Regions from separate parts of the Paenibacillus sp. J23TS9 genome, predicted to be linked through region 2. Evidence: riboswitches for the same ligand, from Rfam matches in the RefSeq annotation. Region 2 holds a riboswitch; the other holds the start of a gene.
What was found. Region 2 has a riboswitch for cyclic di-GMP ahead of KJS65_RS18320 (vWA domain-containing protein). Riboswitches for the same ligand answer to the same signal wherever they lie in the genome.
Positions count from the first base shown of each region.

Region 1: another riboswitch for cyclic di-GMP. It lies ahead of KJS65_RS18790 (non-ribosomal peptide synthetase); the one in region 2 lies ahead of KJS65_RS18320 (vWA domain-containing protein).

Region 1 covers NZ_BOSG01000003.1:40,657-51,174, forward strand. Annotated here, with positions in the region: gene KJS65_RS18780 (methyl-accepting chemotaxis protein) at 1-40, opposite strand, end outside; gene KJS65_RS18785 (hypothetical protein) at 105-449, opposite strand; gene KJS65_RS18790 (non-ribosomal peptide synthetase) at 557-7,426, opposite strand; cyclic di-GMP riboswitch class I at 7,528-7,616, opposite strand; gene KJS65_RS18795 (4'-phosphopantetheinyl transferase family protein) at 7,804-8,526, opposite strand; gene KJS65_RS18800 (hypothetical protein) at 8,558-8,713, opposite strand; gene KJS65_RS18805 (MDR family MFS transporter) at 8,813-10,339, opposite strand; gene KJS65_RS18810 (cytoplasmic protein) at 10,364-10,518, opposite strand, start outside.
Region 2 covers NZ_BOSG01000002.1:634,982-645,499, forward strand. Annotated here, with positions in the region: partial or broken gene KJS65_RS18320 (vWA domain-containing protein) at 1-2,049, opposite strand, end outside; cyclic di-GMP riboswitch class I at 2,119-2,205, opposite strand; gene KJS65_RS18325 (hypothetical protein) at 2,496-4,604, opposite strand; gene KJS65_RS18330 (DUF5808 domain-containing protein) at 4,863-6,245, opposite strand; gene KJS65_RS18335 (GntR family transcriptional regulator) at 6,274-6,657, opposite strand; gene KJS65_RS18340 (FtsW/RodA/SpoVE family cell cycle protein) at 6,828-8,150, opposite strand; gene KJS65_RS18345 (PadR family transcriptional regulator) at 8,147-8,476, opposite strand; gene KJS65_RS18350 (PP2C family serine/threonine-protein phosphatase) at 8,666-9,523, opposite strand; gene KJS65_RS18355 (cold-shock protein) at 9,713-9,925, opposite strand; gene cspD (cold-shock protein CspD) at 10,011-10,211, opposite strand.

The DNA of each region.
Region 1 (10,518 bases), on a different contig from region 2:
TTCTATACTGCATATGTATGTTGGGATGGTTGTCTTTCATGGTGTATCTCTCCACCTATCTGGTTGCACCCGATGTCTTGGGACACCGGGTGCATAATAAATTATTAGTTTTGTAGAAATGCTTCTGCTTCGTCCAATTTTTCAAAGGAATCAACTACGTCGCCAAACATCCGCTTCATTTGCAGCTTGGATACGGCTGAACCCGTATAATAGGCCCATTTCGTAAGCCCCTTATCAACGGAAAGCTGTCCAAGATGACTCAATTTCTCAGCCACATCCATCGTGAACAATTTTCCTTCGCTCAAATCTGTCATTCCGGTAAAACCAGGTTTTACACTCTCAAGCGACTTCGTGAAGTCAGTGATGTAATCATTCACATTGTCCTTGTTAATTTCCTGTACTTTAACAGTAAGTCGGTTAAGTGCAGCATCATAAGTAATTGTGTACATGTTATTTCCCCTATCTGTAATTAGAATATATTGGTTTAGCAAAAGGATAAGCAAAAAAGAAAGATTTGTAAAGAATTATTTACCGAATTATGTAGAAATATGTCGAATTACATAAATCCTTCTTCTTTACAATGTTCAAACATTTGATGGATCATCTCTTGATTTAGCGGAGACCAGTCGAAACCAAGCCGTGACAATAGAAGTGTCGTTTTGGAAGAAAGAACCTTGAAATACGTAGTGAAAATGGTTTCTTCCATCCATCCGTAATGCAGCATAATCTGTTCGATGACATGCTTGAAATTCTCGTCGTCGTAGTGATCATGAAGATAATCGACAAATTTGTCGAATGATAGCAATTCAACGGATATATCCAATGGGTTGTCCTGCAGCACAGCACCGACATTGGCTTCATGCGGATTGGTAATATGGAACACTTCATTATTGCAGGCCTCGCAATCGGCAAGCAGCAGAATCGCTTTACTCGTTTGGTCGACATAAGTAAAATCAATGTCGTTGTCCTCGCCCGGCACAGTCCCGAGCTCAAGGAATGACTTCAACGTAGTATAGAACGCATTATCCGCAATATTTTCCTGGAACCGGCCCGTTCGGGAGTGGAAAACGATATTGCCAAGGCGGTATATGCTGGTGACGACTCCCTTATCCCGCGCAGCCAATACGAGACGCTCCGCTTCGAACTTGGTCTTGGCATAATAATTCTCAAACTGCTGTCCCAGATCGAGATCATATTCCGTAAAGCAGACATGCCGCTCCCCTTCCACGACTCCTGTCGCCACACCTAGCGTGGACATATGATGCATATGCTTTGGCTTGCCTTCCGCAGCAAAATCAAGCAGGTTCGCTGTCGCCTTCACGTTCTGCAGCTCGAAATCAGCATAGCTTCCGTAGTGCTTCACATTCGCTGCCGCATGAAATACAGCATCTATGCGCTGCAGCAATTCCTGATACCGGTGATCCGGGAGACCCAGGTGATCCTTGGTAATGTCGCCTGCATACACGTGGATACGGTCCTCATATCTCTCAAACCAGTCCGGACCAAAGTAATATGCGTATTTTTGTCTCAAACGCGCTTCCGCTTCATGATCCGATCCGGCGCGGACGATCACATGTACGCTCCAATCCTTGCTGCCTATCGCTTCGTAGAGCAAATGAGCACCCAGATAGCCCGTAGCCCCCGTGAGCAGCACATTCTGGTAGCCGTTCATAGCCGTGACATCCAAGGAGTCATAGGACTGGTTCCGGTTTGCATAGCTTGCTTCTTCCTTAGAAAAGTCAATGTTTTTCAAACCGGCATACAGCTGCTTGACCTGTTCCAGCCTGGTGTGCAGATGATTGGTTTTCGGTTTGATTTTGTTCGCCAGCGCCGCAACGGTCTGGTATTCGAAAATATCGTTCATACCGATTTCGAATTGCTTCTGCAGCCTTGCCACGACGATAGTCGCCTTCAACGAGTGTCCGCCAAGTTCAAAGAAATTGTCCTGAACGCCGATTTTGTCCACCTGCAGTACAGCCTGCCAAACGTCAGCAACTGCTTGTTCTATATCGGTTCGCGGAGCCACATAATCTTTGCTCCGCGCTTGTGATGCATCCGGCTCCGGGAGAGCTTTGCGGTCTATTTTTCCGTTTGGCGTCAGCGGCATCTCCGGAAGCTGCATGAAATAAGAGGGAATCATATAATCCGGCAATTGCTTGCCTATATGCTCTCTCAGCTCCCCAATTCCCAGCTCGGCCCCTGCTGTGAAATAAGCGCATAGGTAGTGCCCGCCTTTGCCATCCTCTTTGGCAACGACGATGGCTTCCGACACGGCCGGCTGATTCAGCAGGCAATTCTCAACCTCACCCAGCTCGATACGGAAGCCGCGAATCTTGACCTGATGATCCAGTCGTCCCAAGAACTCGATCGTTCCTTCCTTCGTCCATCTTGCCAAATCGCCCGTTTTGTACATACGGTCGCCTTGGATGAACGGGCTTCGCACGTAACGCTCCTGCGTCATCTCTTCGTTGTTGTAATATCCCCGGCCAACGTTATGCCCGGCAATATACAGTTCTCCGGCTACACCAACCGGCTGAGGCTGCAGATTATCGTTCACGATATAAATCCGGGTGTTGGCGATTGGCTTCCCGATTGGCGGCAGCTCCGGAATAACGCCGGATGGATCAATTGTATGCGTCGTTACGACATGCGTTTCCGACGGCCCGTAATGGTTATGCAAATACACACCGTACCGCGTAAGATGCGCGCGGAATTTTTCAGGAACGATCAGCTGTTCCCCGGCCGTAATCACATGCTTCACGGATGACGGAAAACGGTCAGCATACTCTTTTTCATTCAAAATGAATTTCAGGAACGAGACCGGCATGAACAAAATTTGAATGTCCATACGTTCGATATGGGCCAACAGATCTCCAACGTTCATCCGCAAGTCACTTGGAATCATATGCAATGTGCCGCCGGCAGCGAGTGTCGACCATATTTCCTGTGAGCAGACATCGAAGCTGATTGTGGTGAATTGAAGCACATTGCCGCTATAATCAACGTTCGTGGCACGGTATTCATAATGGAGCAGATTCACGATATTCCGGTGCTCGATCATGACTCCCTTCGGTTTGCCCGTTGTACCCGATGTATAAATAACATACAGCAGATCAGCAGGTCTGTTCACATGCGGCAGGTTATCCGAGAAGCTGCTGTATGCCTCTTCCTTATCGATAAGCAGCGTTTCACCTGCAAATACAACGTTGCTCGCAAGATGGGCCTGCGTCAGCAGCAGCGTGGTATGGCTGTTCTCCAGCATGTAGACAATGCGGTCCTGCGGATACTCAGGGTCGATTGGCATATAAGCTCCACCTGCCTTCAGAATGGCCAACAGCCCGATGATCATCTCAAACGAGCGGTCAACCATCAGTCCGACAACCTGATCCGGCTTTACACCTTTTGACCGGAGCGTGTAAGCAAGCTGGTTCGCCCGTTCATTTAATTCGCGGTAGTCCATTGTCTGATCGCCAAAGACGAGCGCAGCCTTGTCAGGCGTAAGTCGAACCTGCTCCTCGAACAGACCGTGAATCGTCATCTGGTCCGCGTAAGCCGAGGCGGTAGCATTCAGTGTATTGACGACGAAGTCATCTTCTTCGGCACTCAGCATTTCAAGTTCACACAGCATCTTGCCGGGATGAATCATCGCGTCAGAAAGCATGCGTAAAAACCGGCTGCCAAACGCTTCAATCGTCTGCCGCTCGAACAGATCCGTACAATATTGCAAATCAATACGGATTCCGTTTTCTTCCTCCGTTACGTCTACCATCAGGTCGTACTTGGAGATCGGATGAATGTATGGATAATACGAAGCGGCTGTACCTTCAAGCTGAAGCTCAAGCTTGCCTGTATTTTGCATGACGAACAAGGTATCGAACAGCAGGTTACGGCTTGGATCACGCGGGATATTCAGGGAACGGACAAGCTCCTCCAATTCGTAATTCTGATGCTCAAAAGTATCCAGCAATGCAGCTTTCACTTCCTGCAGCAGTTGAGCAAACGGTTTGCGTTTCTCCGGATAGCAGCGTACTGGCATGGTATTGACGAACATACCGATAATGGACTGTACTTCTTCGTGCATCCTACCCGCAAGCGGAACGCCCGTAATGACATCCTCTTGATTCGTGTAACGGGATAGCAGCGCGTGGTAACCGGCGAATAGCACCATAAACGGCGTTGTCGCCGTAGTAACGGCAAATTTTTTCAGCTGCTCGGCAGCGCCTGCGTCAAGCCGCAAGGTCACCGTCTCGCCTTGAAAGCTTTGCTTGGCAGGACGTTCCAGATCCGCCGGAAGCTGCAGTATCGGCAGTTCTCCCGATAATGTTTTCTCCCAGTAGGCCCTTTGCTCTTCGCCGCTGCTTCCCGCAGTTTCCGACTGCCAAACGGCAAAATCAGCAAACCCGATCGGCAGATCCTCCAATGTATCCCCGCGATACAGCCTCGACAGCTCATTGAAAAAGACATTAGCCGATACCCCGTCTACAGCTATATGATGGAAATCGACCAGCAGTACAGAGCTATTCTCAGATCCACACCGAATGAGCCACGCTCTGAGCAGCGGTGCTTTCGTGAGATCGAAAGGCAGGATAAGCGAGTGGAGCAGATCATGTAATCCTTCCTCCGGTGCCGCCATCACGTTCAGCTCAAACGGAACCTGCTTGTGGATCCGCTGTATGATCTCGTCGTTCTCCCAGTGGAATGACGTGCGGAACGCATCATGTCTTACGATCATTGAACGAAACGCCTGTTCAAGACGCTGCGGATCCGCTGAGCCTTCAATACGGAAGGCAAACGGTGCATTGTAAGCCGTACCGATCTGATCCATTTGTTCGATAAAATATAGTCTCCGCTGGGCTGAAGCAACCGGATAATGATCCTGGACAGGCCTTCTCACCATTTTGTCGGCATCTGCCGCTTGAAGCTCGGCTGTTACAGCCAGTTCACCTTCGGACTGCCGATTCTGTGCGGCTTGTTCAATCCACTCGGCTTGCTCGCGAACGGTTGAGCGCCCGAACAAAATGTTAACCGGAACGGAAACGCCAAAACGCCGCTGCAACTTGGTTTGCAAAATGACAATCTTCAGTGAGTCTCCGCCTGCCATAAAAAACGATTCACAAGCATCGATACGATTTAATCCAAGTACTTCTTCCCACAGTGAAGCGACTCCCTCTTCCCAAACGCCTGCCGGAGCCTCGTAATTCTGCTCATCATACGAAGCCGCCGCAGGAGCAGGCAACGCCCGCCGATCCACTTTGCCGTTGGCAGTCAGCGGAAGCTCCATCAGCTGTACCAGCTTAGCCGGCACCATGTAATCCGGTAAGTTCTCCGACAAAAACGCACTCATTTCATCATAGGAAAATGGTTCGTCTGCAACCACGTAGGCACATAAGTATTTCGCACCTGAGGCGTCGTCAAGATCAACGACAATGACTTCAGAGACATGGGGATGCTGCAGCAGCCGGTGTTCAATCTCACCGATTTCGATCCGGAACCCGCGGATTTTCACCTGATGATCGATCCGTCCGAGGAACTCGATGACACCATCCTCTGTCCATCTCGCCAAGTCGCCCGTCCGGTACATCCGTCCACCACCAGCTAACGCAGTGACAATAAACTTCTCATTCGTCAGCTCCGGTTGATTCAAGTAACCGCGTGCGAGCCCCTGACCGGCAATACATAATTCTCCGGCGATGCCGATAGGCTGCGGATGGCCGTAAGCATCTACAATGTGTACCTGGGAGTTATCAATCGGATAACCGATCGGGATGTTCTCCTCCAGCTTCGTAACTCTGTAGGCGGTCGTGACAACAGTGTTCTCCGTGGGACCGTAGCAATTATACAGCTCGTAGTTTTGCTTTCTGAACGTCTTCAGCTTGTCCCCGCCTGTAAGCAGGATTCGCAGTGACGGATTATCCAACGTCATGAAGTGCTCGCAAAATTGCGTTGGCAAAAAGCTTATTGTAATGTCGTTCTGAATGAAATACGCATGTAATTGCCCGGAATCAAGCCGGATCTCTTCTGGAATTACATATATGGATGCGCCCGAAACAAGGTACGGGAACATTTCCCACACCGATGCGTCAAAACCGAAGCCCGCGTATTTCGTGGACCGGTCTTGGTCAGTCACTTTGAATTCTTTGATGTGCCAGGCACATAGATTGACGAGCGTACGATGCTCGACCATCACGCCTTTCGGCCGTCCGGTCGATCCTGAAGTATATATAATATAGGCCAGATCCTTCGATTTTGGAGCTTCAAGAGCATACGGATTGCCGAATTGCTCTCCTTCATCTTGTGCTTCGTTATGATTCCCGGAGGCCAAAGCCCGGGCTGCGCAAATGGTTTCTCCTTTAAAACGGATCTGCCCATCAAGTTTTACGTTAGGCTCCGTTACAAGCAGCTTCGTGCCGCTATCCTCGAGCATGTAAAGAATACGATCCGCCGGATAAGCCGGATCGATCGGTAAATAAGCAGCACCCGTCTTCAATATCGCTAAAGTACCCACGATCATCTCAATCGAAGGGGTTGCGATGATGCCGATGATACGTTCCGGGCCGGCACCTTTACGAGCCAATACACGGGCGAGCCTATCTGCCTTGTCATTCAGTTCGCGAAAAGTCAAAGATTCCTCTTTATATACAACCGCAGTATGATTTGGCGTCTTTTCCGCCTGTTCCTCAAACATCCCGTGAATCGTGCGGTCCAGATCAAAAGGTTCTTCCGTAAGGTTCCAAGCCGACAGCAAATCCTCCTCTTCCCGAGAGAGCAGGCTGATCTCACTGATCATGGCCCCCGGAACGGTCAGGCATTCCGTCATGATTTTTTGCAAATGCATACACATGCGGCGGATAAAATCGCTCGAAAAGATATCATTCGCATACAAAACTTCAAGCCCGCTTCCGTCTTTCCCGTGATACGAAACGGATACATCGAACTTGCCCTGCAGTTCTTCACGCGCAAATTCATTGCCTGTCCAGATTGCCGTATTGCATACAGGTAATGACCCTTCAAGTCCGCATATATCAGAAATCTCTTGCAAATTCACAGATTTGAGCTTGTGTCCATCTACGGCGGAGGCTGTTTGCTGCAGCAGCAGCTTGAGTGTTGTCTCCCCCTTCGCCGTCATGATCAACGGATACGCCTCTTCAGGGGAACCGGTCATAACAAAGGCAATTTCTTCTCTTCTTAAATATTTAATGAGCAGCATGCTCCAGGCAGCACTGAGCAGCGTGTCCGGAGCTATCCGCGCGGATTCGCAACCCTTTTGAAGCATCCGCTGAAATTCCTTCGACCATGTATAAACAAATTTTTGCAGCGGGAAGGGCGCCTTACCGGAATGACTGCGCAGTATCGTGCGTTCTTCCAGTTGTTCGATATACGATTTCCATTCCCCTAAATTAGATTTTTCCGTTGTTAACACCGACATCTTCATCTTTCCTTTGCATGTTCATAGTTGCTAAAAAAGGCTGAAAAAACAAAAAAACCCTACTTGCCGAGAGTAGAGTTAGTTCAATAACGAATACATCATCCGGCAGCTGGCTGGCATGGCGATAAATCGCTTTGAGCCCCTTTAGCTTTGTGTCCCTCTCTTTCGAGGAGGTTTACCACTTTAAGTTTTCATAGTGCAGTAATCATGATACCCAGCGACATTGTCATACTTATCCAAAACTATTACTAATATATACCATAATCATGCTTAAAGTACAGGTATCTTTATACCTTGAAGCAGAAATAAAAGTGTCTATATCCCTAAATGTTGAGAGCCCTCACAGGATATGAGGACTATGAACATTGCGTGAATTTTTACAGCTCTCTGTCTATTAATTCCATAAAACGGCTTATAATCTCAGCCAAGGTATAGTTTTGGAAATCTATGTATCTATCTTCAATGGACAGGCAGGCAGCTAACTTATAATCGGTGTCGAATGAAATGGATCTTAGATACAACTCTGGGTCGATAACTCCTTGGTGTGATATGTAAATGCAATCTCCTGTTTTTACCTTTTCAATAGAGGAAAAATCAAGAGAAAGCCCCTTTCCGATGGCCTTGGCGTAGCTTTCTTTCAACGTCCACAATTCATAGAAAAATTCATTCCTTAGAATTCCCGGCTGCTCATTCCATTCGGCAAGCTCTTTTGGTGAAAAGCAAAGCTGGGCAACCTCCGGTTCTGCCTCGCCCATCTTCTCTATGTCCACACCGATCGGTCCCTCTGCGCTGACAGCACAAACCACCCAATCCATGGCATGCGACACGTTAAAATGAAAGTCCGGAAATCCCTTCAGGGATGGTTTACCGAAACCATCCCTGAGAAAATCCGCTTCACGCAGCTCGATTCCGTTTATTTCGCAAGCAATAATCCGCTTTAGAACAGCCGAAGCCATCTCTCGTCTTGCATCTGGTTCCTGCCTGTACCTGGCGACTTTATTTCTGACATCCTGCGGTAAATACTCAAGCACATGTCTGAATGTCTGCTCGTCATGTCCATGTTGCAAATTTACAGTATAAATCGTTGCGATTGAAGTCACCCTCTTGGTCTGTGAATGAAAGCGGTCATGGTTAAGGAATCAATTGGAGCCGGCGGGCCTGTTCCTCTGTTAAAATATACTCCTCGCTTGGCCAAACTTCATCCTCATCATCCACGCCGAACATTTTCATCACATCAGACCAGATTCCCTTTTCCACTGCTTCTTCTTGGGTAATGATCACTTTCATGAATATCAGCCTCCCTGATTCGCTACTTATTCAGCATTACCCTAAAAAATGTCTTCTGATGCGTATATGCTCTTCGAATGTATGATTTCTTGCTCCCCGCTACGCTTGGCTTTTCGTCTGCGCAGCCGTAGGGCCTTTGGAGAATTGCATGCGGCCGGCTCCCATCATGGATACCGACACGAGAGCAAAGAACACCGGGATAAGCGCCCAGAAAAAAGCGTGATCCACCGAAATCGACAGCGCTGCGCTGATCTTTTCCATCACCTGCGGCGGGATAAGCGCCCTTGTCTCGGGTGACAGCAGCTGCTGCGGATCGGCGCTCGCAGGCATGCTTTGACCCGCTCCGCCCAGCTTTTCCGTCAATTGGCCTTTGAAGTCATTGCGCTGAATGATACCGAAAATCGTAATTCCCACCGTCATCCCTAACGAACGCAGGAAGGAAATCGTCGAGTTCGCGGATCCGCGCTGCCGCAGCTCCATGCCCTGAATGGCTGACATGCTCAGTACAGAGAAGGAGAACCCGATGCCAAAACCGGTAATCATCATGTAGAAGGAAAGGACAAGCCTTGAAGTCTCTGGCGTTATTGTGGTCAGCAGAAACATCCCCAGCAGAAATACGATGGCGGAAAAGATCATAATTCTGCGGAACGTCATTTTGGAGGAGAGCATGCCGCCCACCTGTGAAGCCACAACCGAACTAAGCGTAAGCGGAAGTAGTATTAATCCGGAGTTAGTCGCACTACCACCCATGACACCCTGCACAAATATCGGAATGTATACCGCTGCTGTGATGAACGCTGCACCATAGAACAAGGCGGCTGCGCTGCTGGCGGCGAATAATCTTTTACGGAACATTTCATAGGATATGATCGGTTCCGCCACCCTACGCTCGACAAGCAGGAAGATGATGAACAGCAGAGCAAAAGCCGCAAACAATCCGAGAATAACGAGGGAATCCCAAGCATATTTACTGCCACCGAGTTCCAGCGCGAACATCAGGCTGACCACGGCGCCCACCAATGTGGCCGCACCCCAAATGTCGATTTTCTGACGGGAATGCTCATGTGATTCTCGGTAAAACAATACGACGAGCAGGAATGCAATAATACCAAGCGGCACATTGATGTAGAATATCCAGCGCCAATGCCAATAATCTGTAATATAGGCACCCATCAGCGGGCCGAACAGGTTCGCTACGCCAAATACCGCTCCGAACATACCTGACATCTTGCCCCGGAGCTCCGGTGGAAATATGTCAAAAATGATCGTAAAGGTGATTGGAATCAGTGCACCGCCTCCGATACCCTGAATAGCACGATAGATGCTAAGCTCGGTGATGCTGTGTGCCGTACCGCAGAGCATGGAGCCGATCAGGAACATGACCACACCAAATATAAAAAATTTCTTTCTACCATACATATCGGACAGCTTGCCAAAAATCGGCATCCCCGCCATTTCGGCAACCATATAAGCGGAGGTCACCCACACAAACTGGTCGAGCCCTCCCAAATCTCCGATAATCGTACCCATCGCCGTCGCCACAATGGTGTTATCGATGGCCGCGATCAGAATGCCTAGCAGAAGCCCTGCAACAATGAAGCCCAATCTATTCTTCTTTACAGCCATGACTCTCTCCCATCCTCCTTATCCTTAAAGTCTAATTTTCGCCGATTGCGAAACCGATGATCCACTGTCCTGCTTGAATTCATCCTTATATTCAACAAGGCCAATCCGGCATCCGCTGCCAATCGTAACGCTTCTGCCGCGGACAACAGCTGCTTTGGTATTTTCCAGCACGATGGTAT
Region 2 (10,518 bases):
CACATGGTGAATCGTTATGATACGCGATTCGTCTACCACGGGCTTCGGTGCATACAATACTGTTTGAACGTCATTTTCTGCTTGGACTTCGTAGTCATATGCTTCTGTAATTGGTTCGTACGTGACACCTTCGAACTGAATTGCAGTTTCTGGCTCGATCGTGACAAATTGTCCTACGTTTCCTGTCACTGTTGTCGTATCCAGTACCTTTTCTTCTTCACCGTCTGCATACACATGGTGAATCGTTATGATACGCGACTCGTCTACCACGGGCTTCGGCTCATAGTAAACCTTTTGCACTTCATTTTCTGCCTTAACTTCATAATCATAAGCTGATGTAGTCGGTACGTATGCAGTACCTTCAAACAGAATCTCAGCTTCTGGCGCGATCGAAACCGTATCTCCGATTTTACCCGTCAGAGAAGATGTCTTTAATTCAACTTCTTTATTTCCATTCTTGTATACATGATGAACAGCTACTTGACTGGTCTTCGTGTAAGCAAACCATACGGGCTCAGATGTCTTGTCTACCCTTAAGGTCACCTTTTCGGAAGTCGTTCCCGCTTTGACAGTATAGCCATTTTCATGGTTGGGAGGGTTGATCGTGTATGAAACATTGAACTTTAACGGTGAACCCGGATTTGTAAAGTTTGATGTGTTAAAAACAGCTTTCTCTTTACTTACTACGCTGCCATTGGCATCAATCGGATCTCCATTTGCATTAACAAGATAAGACTTGATTGCAATCGAATCCTGGCCAATGGATACTTCAGGCACGACGAAGTTCTTGGGAACACTTTGACCATTGACGTCGATATAATCAAGTGTTGTTGTTTTGTTGGTCGGATAATTTGTGTTCATATCAAGGTCTTTTGTCTGGTCGAGCTTAACAGTATACGTCAATGTGTACGTGTTATTTTCCTTGATATCTCCGATATTCCATGTGAAGGTTTCAGTATCTTCATTCCAACTCAGTTCACCCTGCGTTACGGTGTAATCCTTTCCTTTGACAGGAGAATCATTCCCCTTCTTCAGGTTGAACTTATCGCCCATTGGATCCACAACGACTGCGCTGGTTGCGGCATATTTGAGTTTACGTGCTAACTCTTCATAAATTTCATTCAAGCTATTCGGCGTTGCCTCATAGTATCCGCCGCTGTTGCTCACGTTGTTTAATACATACTTAGCATTTTCGTTGCTTCCGACGTTAAGACCTACGGAAAAAATATTGATATTAGCATCCTTTGCTAATTTGGCCTCGGAGATGGTGCCGATTCCATTGTCAGCTATTTTTACTGTTTTTTTATTCCCCATATCGATACTGTACGTATCCGATTTGGAGAGGTTATAACTTGAGCCAGAGCCTATTTCACTCTTGTAATTAAAATTCGTGATAGCGAAATCATGCTGGGAACCATAAGGCCACGATACAGAAGGGGTTACTGATGATCCTTTATAACTGTATGTGGGCTCGCCATCGCTTAAAAGGATGATGACTTTATTTTTTGCAGAGCTATTATTCAGCAGCTGATGAGCCTGGTAAAGCCCGGCCTGAATGTTGGTTCCACCATCTTCTAACATACCAGGGAGGCTGATCTTTCCAATAGCATCCTTTAATTTTTGGTTATCCTTTAAATTCTTGGAGGCAGGACTATAGCCTGTAAAACCTATAACTTGTTTGGTTAAACCAGCAAAGGAGATGACAGCAATTTGGGAAGAAGAATCCTTGACCAGCAGTTTATCAACGAAGGTCTTTGCTGCATCTTTAGCCTTAGTAAGCCGATCTTCATTACTCATGCTACTTGACCTGTCAATAAGTAAAACAACGTCGGCGTTGTTGCTTGTTACAAGGTCTTTACCTTCGACCGTGAGTGTGATCTTCCATTCATCACTGACATTCGTTGCTTCCTTCACCTTTGAAATACGAGTTTCACCGGGTTTCAGTTCTGATGCTGCAGAACTTATGGATGTCATCCCCGGGAAAAATCCAGTCAGAATTGTCGCAATCAGCATCCATGTGAAACCAATCCGTAATCTGTGCTTCTTCATCTCGTCCTCCTTGAAATTTTAAATTTTGTCCCTTGGAACGCAAAAATGCCCGGCTGCATTAACGATGTTAATTGCAGCCGGACGATCATAAGTCATAGACTCTTAGACTCCTGGGCTTTGCGAGCTAATCTTTCGATTAGTGTGCCAAAATATAAAATTGTCGTTAATTGCAGATGAACAAGATAAATATCGTTATGCGCTGCTAGTCCTAAAATAGTATATAAGAACTATTGGCCTAGACCAATATATACCAAGTGCATTTGATTGTCAATTACCCAAATATGCAGAATTTTATTCATTATATCTCCTTCGATGTTCCTCCTACTACAACCATTTCAGGGATGAATGTTCCAAATTCGACATCTACATTCTAGCATGCGCTTCTTCTATTTCAGTCTCAATTTAGTCTCATTCTTTTCCCGTTCATCATTGCGAAGCTATAAATGCTAGACTTCCATGTAATCAACCTCATGCTCCGAACGACATTCCCCCAGCTTTGCTGAAAGTACTTGTGCAAAATTAGCTACCGCCTTTTTAAGATACCGGTAAAAGGTGGCGCGGCTCATACTGCATTCCAGCGCAGCAGCATCCGGATTCCCAGCATAGAGCCAATAAGCGGCGTGCAGGATGGCCCGGTTTTCTTCTGATAAACCATGCTCCTCCACGGATCGCAGCATATGAAGCAAAAACCGCTGCAGCTCCAATCCGCTGCCGATCCCTGCAAACCAGCTCGCATAATCCTCCAGCTCAACCGGTTCATGGAGCGAAAGAAGCATTTTTCTCAAATGCTGTTCCTGTTCTTTGGACTTCAGTGTATGAAACATCCCATTCGTTATCGCCTTCCGCTCATCGCTTCCTTTAAAAAAGGAAAGGACCCACTCGCCAAAGTTTTCTGCACGGAAATCAAGCTCCATAATATCCGCTTTTGCCCAGGTGACATCGCAGGCGCGGGCTGCTGTCGGCCGGATTTTAAAACCAATTCCCTGCAGCTGCTGCTTCAGCACATCATTGGTGGCAATCAATATGGCGCGGCTGCCGTCGCCCAGCAGTGACAAACGATCCAATGTCAGCAGTCCGATGAGTTCCTCCCTTGTATAACCGGGCATTTGATTCGTAGCGGTAGTCAGAACGGGATAATAGGTATCTGCTTTGTCGGGATCACATCTCCACTCCTCTTCCTTAAAGCATTCCGCCAGTTCGTGTGGAAAATAACGCTTAAGGAGCATGCCTGTTTCATAGTAGACCAATACGATAATAAACATGCCCACCGCCTGCCCCTGACTGTCACGTACCACTGCAATGCTTTCGGGGAAACGACCCATAATCTCGTCTAAAAATTCATGATAAGCATCGTACGAATGCGGATCAATGCTATAGCTGCACCATTCGCCCAGCATTTCATGCAGCTTCGGCAGGTCTGAGGCTGCCGCCTGCTCCAAGGAGGGAAGCCCTTCGACCGAGAAGTCGGCATACCCCCTGTGGGGAGAAAGCAAATCCTTGCTTAGTATTAACATCTGGGAAGCAATCTTTTGGCGTTCCTTGCGGTCCGATTGCTGAAGCTTCCTATAGAGGAGTTGTGCCGCGGAGGACTGCAGCTGCAGCAGCCGCTCCGGTTCCCGCTGACCAAAGTCCCTCAGCAGATGCATTCGGGCAACATCATGCAATGCCAGCCCACCATCTACCGTACGCACGAATGATAAACCGGCAAGTTCCCGAAATTGCTGTACGGGTACCGGCAAATGGAGTAAGCGGGATATCATCTCTTGGTTAGCCTGAGGAAGAACGGTCAGCACATCTACCATGGGCTGCAGCAGCGGCGAGGTTACCTCATGCAGCACACGCGCACTGATCGATTGCGAAATGATTTGGTTTTCATGTCCACTGGAGGCATCCCTCATGGCTGCATCCACCGATAGGGCCAAAGCAAGCGGATGACCGTCACTATGCCGGACCAACTGACCCACGGTTTCATCAGAAAATGCCCCAAAGGACTCAATATAGTCGTACATCTCTTTATCCGTAAAGTGAGCTAATTTGAATTCCGTCACTCTCGGTCCCCATATCGGATGGGCGATCCAAGTCAAAGGCAATCGCGGCCGGGAAGCAAGCAGGATGGCCACTCCCGCAGCAGGAAGCTTGGGCAGAAACGCGTCAAGCAACCACCCCTCCAACAAAGAGAGCTCCTCAAAAGTATCTATGAAAAGCATTACACGCTTCAGCGGGCTGGCTTCTATCAAAATTTGCAGCGGATGAGCATAGGGAAACCCCAACTGCTCAAGTGATGCGGCAGCTGATAAATTTCCCAAAAAAGATGCCGGTGTTGGCGTAAATGAACGTCCATCGAGCCAAATGCACACGCAGCCTACATTTTTTCCAATCTGTGATATGCGAGACATCAAGGAGGATTTGCCGATGCCCCCCATACCCGTAATGGAGAATACCTGTGTCCCTGCTGCCTGATCCTGCATCCAAAGCGACAGCTTTGCCAGCTCGTTCAGCCTTCCGGTAAAACGTTTGTCTTCATAGGGCATAGGTTGATTTGATTTTCGCTCCATAATTCCTCCGCTGCCAGTCTCATTTTTGTACTCATTATAACTTTGCATCAAAATTGACGACAAGCCCGTTCTACTTCCCAGTGATTAGTTAATTTATATAGTCAACACCAAGTTATCTGTATTATAAAACTAAAAACACGTGATGCAACTGCACCAGCTTTCTGAAATCCAGTCTATCCCACGTTTTCAATAAACAAAAAGAGACATCCCTTGTGATGTCCCTTCTCATTTTAAATGGATATATCCCTTGCTCCCCAGCTACTCCCCTAACTGCTTCTGCAGCTGCTCAAAAATCTGCTTCGTCTTCAGCGGATCTTTTTCATTATAAAAAATATACCCATTATCAAGTTTAATCCTTATATACGGTGGATTATTTTTAAAAATATACAATCTCGATTTCCCTACTTCCTTCAAACGAAAATGCCCCCGTGAATACTGGCCTGTGGCTTCGCCGTTCGTCTTGGCACCGGAAGGAACATGATCTACGAGCGACAATTCCCGAATGTCATTAATGCCAAAGTCGTAGGAGTACATCGGGTATTTGATATCCACTCTGTGGTCCGGTGTGACCGTAATCGTAGGAGATGTCATCTCTGACCGGATCATCATAAAGGAGACCCCGATGATGATCGCTGCTGTAATACCGATGATGCCCCAGACGATCAATTTGCCAACCCCGGTCGCTGTATTCACGGTCTCTCCCATTCCCACGCGTTTAGGCACAAAAATACTTTTGTCATGAGGATTATGATAGGTGAAGCCGTTTGCCCAGTACTCATCTTCATCCGTATAAATAACTTTACCGTCCTGTGCCAGTACCTCTTGTTCCAGAGTTTGGATTCTGCGATAAACGTAATACATGCTGCCTACGGGAATCGCGGTAAACAACACAATAGCTGCAATCCATACGCCGTCCATGCCTGCGTTTTCGTTCATACGGAAGATGTACACGAGTAAAAAATGAATATTCTCAGCGATAGCCATAAACAGCCATAAGTAGGACAAAGCTCTGCGTCTTGCTTGATTTAAAACTAAGTTTACATCGGTATTCATACTGTATACTTTTGCCTTGTTTTTGCGCATATAGAGCGAAATGAAGAAGAAAAGAATCGTAAGGAACAAGCCGCCGGTTGTGACACCCCAAAGCTGATCTTCAACACGAATTGCCCACAACAGCAAACCAATTGCCATAGCAAACGGGATAAGGTAAAGCCATAAGGAAGCCGAACGTTTATTTTTCAGATGGGCCACACGCAGATCGCTTAGGATAACACGCTTGTTACCAACAAACCACTCATGTTCACGTTTAAGAGCCAGTGTATCGCGAAATGCCCGCCGAAACGGCATCAACATCACAAGCATGAAGACAGATAACCACACAAAAAAATAAAGAATTTGATATGGAATCCATGCGTAAAGAAGTAAAAATGGAACGAGACCTATCCCCATCCAGATGCTTGCCTTTGAAAATATATGATTAAACCTCGCCTGCACACTCTGAATATCCGCATGATCCATGACATCAGGGGGCAAGGTCACGGCAAACAGCATCCCATTCTTATATTTTGCTTGCGGCTTGTAGGTAGCTAATATCGCAATGTAACAGATGATCGCTGTAAATAATAAAAGGGCAGTTAACACCAAGACACCTCATTCCAGAAAGTTAAGTTTAGGGGTGCTGATAGGTCATTTTCGAAAAAATCTGAGCACAAAGCGCTTGAAATCGGGATTCATTGATACCCTGTATCGCCGCCTGCGCAATTATTAACTGGAGCTTCTCCTCTAATTGCGGGGAAGGGTTCGGATTATTATGCTCTTGCGGGCTTACCTTCGCTCCATGCCGCCGGTCGATCACAATGTAGCCTTCCTGTTTTAAAAGCGAATAGGTTTTATTGACCGTCATCGTATTGATGCCGAGCTCCTCAGCCAGCTGGCGGACCGTTGGCAGCTTCTCTTGTGGTTCTAATTGACCCGTAGCAATACCAATGACAATCTGATTGCGCAGCTGTTCATAAAGGGGTGTATCACTGTCCAATTGTAAGGAAATAACCATGCGAATTCTTCACTCCCCTGCACGTTCATTCATGAATCCATTCATTCATTAAGTATTATTTATCATAATACAAATAATACTTAAAGTCGAGGATCATCCACGATAACTTCTTCGTTTAGCTGGGACACCGTTGATTTTATGAACAAAAAAAAAGACACCGACATGAAATGTCAGTGTCCTTGCACAATGCCTTCGGTTTCTCTTGAGATCATATTTTTCCGTCTATAGATGGACAGCAGCAGCCCCACCGCAGCATAATCAAAAACTTGGGCTGTCCCGCTATAGCCGACGAACGGCAGCCCCTCCCCAATGATCGGAACGACGCCGAAAGCCATCAGAACAGGCCATATCAAACGGATGCCGAAAATCGTCATCAGGCCGATTAGCAATCTTTTCGCATAGTCATCATGGAGGCGGTCCTTCATCTTCCAGAAACGGATCATCAACAGGAGATTCAGAACCACCACCAGCATGCCGAAACTCCAGCCGAAGCAATAGATCAGGTATGGAAATAACGAATCGCTGTAGACGAAAGGCAGTGTTTCATTCGGTGCCGCAAACCCCTGGCCAAACCATCCGGCCGCATGGATTGCCGCCTTGGTTTGAATCAGCTGATAGCCATCATCCCCAACCGGATACAGGAAAGCCTTCAGCCGATGGTACAGCTGCCCCGCCTGCCGGGCAAGCGTAAATATGAATATCGACACAAGAGGCAGTGACAATAAAGCGAACTGCCCTTTATGCTTTTTCGTTCTCCAAGTGATCAGGAAGAAGCCCGTCAAATAGATTAACCCATAAAACAACGATGACGCTTGGCTGAACAATATGACTGGAAGCACGCCGCGGCATACGAGCTGAACCAGGTGCTCCGCACCGCGCCATTCTTTAGCCGGCTTCATCCCCGCCAGAGCTAACAGGAGCAGCAACATCGAAACGAACATCATGTTGACGCTCCACGCCCCCAGAGACAAAAATGCCTTGCTGCCATTGATGGTACTTGCTACCGCGGGAGTGAGAACCATAACCATAAGCGTCCCAAAAAAGATTCCATTGGAGCATTTTTTCAGCTTCCGGTAATCAAAAATATAAAAAAGCATGAGAAAGACCAGCCCAATGAGGGTATACACGACCTTTTTCTCCAAAAGAACATCCCTGAAATGAGGTACGAGACCGGATTGCTGCACCGTAAACGCGCCGAAAATGCCGATGAATCCGAGCAGTCCCACAATCGCAAACAGCGTCCATTCCATCCGCGGCTTATGCGCCTGGTGAAGGTTGCGGCCAATCATGACTGGTTCGCCCATCTGGCCTACAGCTCCGGCTGCCGCTGCTTCCTCGGACATTCCTTGCTCAAGTAAAATCTCCATTCGCTCCGCAATATGGGAACTAAGCTCTTCACGGATTTCCGCATGCAGCTCCTTTGCACGGACATGCTTGCACACGTTATCCAAAAATGCAGTAACCATTGCGTGTTGTTCAGGTTGGATCATCATATCCCCTCCCCTATGACGCGATCCACTGCCGTCCTGAATTGCACCCACTCTTTTGTCTTTTCGCTCAGCTGGTTTCTGCCTTGGTCGGTAATCCGGTAGTACTTGCGCTTACGTCCATCATGCGTGCTCCAGTATGCATCCAGCCATCCTTCGGCCTCCAGCGTGTGCAGAATGGGGTATAACGTTCCTTCCCTCATCAAGAAAACACCTTCCGAGCTCCGTTCAATCTCTTTAATCAGCTCATAACCGTACATTTCTTTTCTATTCAATACCGTCAGCAGCAAAATAGCCGTGCTGCCCTTCAGAAGTTCCTTGTTGACTGCCATAATAGTTCTCCTTAAAAATACATAGATTTACAATGCATCGTAATACTATGTATATGAGTATATAAGATGTATGATCATTAAGCAAGGAACCGATATTAAGAATCCGTAGAAGGCCCGTAGAAAATAAACAAAGCAACCTCAGCCTTGAGGTCGCCTTTTTTTCTGCCGGCATGAGCTAAGCATTATCTATTAAAATGTAATCCACACCCCTGATTTATCATCTGATATTTTAAAACGGGGATAGCGGATGCATTCGGGATCGCCCTTCTCCAAGGCAAGAAGCCACTGAGCATAATTTTCCAAACCATCAGAGGCGACGCGTCGCAGAAGCTTTTCGTCCAGCTTCCCCATCTCTGACGCTGTATTAGGCCATTCCTCCGGATAGAATAGCCCGTCCGTCACGAGCAGCAAACCGGCCAGCTGGATCCGATTGATTTTACCGTATTCGATATACTTCTCCGCATCCGGCAGACCATTCAGCACGGAATATCCGTCATCGGTATTCATCTTATCCTTGTTGCGGAGTAATTGCGGCTGAACCTTCTCCCATAGCGCTGCTTTGGTGCGGATACCTGAATCAATGCCCTGTTTCCATGTCGTCATAGAAACATCGCCGATATGGGAGACATGATCACGCGTAATTGTCCTAACCGAGCCATCACGGTATAACGCCATTAGCATGCAATCTCCTGCCTGCGCATATTCGATATGGTGGTCTGTGATCCGGACGATGGCAATCGCTGCCGTCCATAGCTCACCTTTATCTTCCATCCGGATACCGCTCACGCGCATTTCTTCTCCAAGCTGGAAATTCGCCTCATTCGTCAACGTCTCCAGGTCACGGCAGTCCTCACTTGTTAACTGTTCAAAATAACGCTGAAGCAGCTGCGATGCAAGTCGTCCACCAGTTTCATGGTTTGCCCCTCTGAATGGGACGAGGGAAGTCGCGCCATCAATGACGCCATATAGCTGCTGATTCTCGTTTAAGATAACTGCGTCTTCGTTCCATTCTCCGGTGCCTTGAATTGAAATATGATGTACCACCATGTTGAACCCTCCTTCGGCCTCATTTTGATGGTAGCATATACAAGAAAGATCGAATAGCCAATCGGAACGACCCGTTTATGCCGCACTTAAAATCCAAAAAGAAAAAACCTGGTCCTCATGCGGACCAGGTTTTCATGGTGGAGACGAATCGGTATAGCAAATCTACAATTCGCCGCCGTCTGCAGCATATTATTTTTTAGATTGGCTGGGGCTTGTATTGGTTAACACCGTCAGCATTTTCTGTTCTTTAACCATTTTGGACTGACATTGAGGGCATACAGGAGCCTCGGAGAAAGCGAAATTATCCCGCATCCATCCCTTGCAGTTCTCATTCGAACAAGACCATATTTCGGTTAATTCAGTGGGCAGATCTTCTAATGGTTTTTTTCGTGAGTTGTACATATGCATCCCTCTTTCTATCCAGTATTGGTTTTAAAGGCAATAAAAGTGCCCCGAACAAGTCTTGTTCGGGGCACCAGGCTCTATATTAGAGCTTTACGACATTTTCGGCTTGTGGTCCGCGATTGCCTTGTACGATATTGAATTCTACGCGTTGGCCTTCGTCCAAAGATTTGTAGCCGTCTCCAACGATTGCGCTGAAGTGTACGAATACGTCGCTTCCGCCTTCAACTTCGATAAAGCCAAATCCTTTTTCTGCGTTAAACCATTTTACTGTGCCTGTTTCCATTAACAATTACCACCTTTTTTAAAATTATATGGCATTCTTATTCTTAAATAAAAATCACATATCGTACAAGGTTATTAAATAAGTGAATAACCCTCTACGTTATGTGAATTCCGTTAGGACGCTATTTCAATATCTTTATTATAACACAGTTCAAAACGAATTGATACTTCCAAGAGGTGTAAATTCAAAAATTTTTTTTTTGCTTAAATCTATCCACTATCTTATGATGCATTTCCCGATTATCCATGCAGGTTTTTGCTGTTTTCACAAGAAAAAAAGGGACCCCGGAAACGAGGTCTCCTTTTCC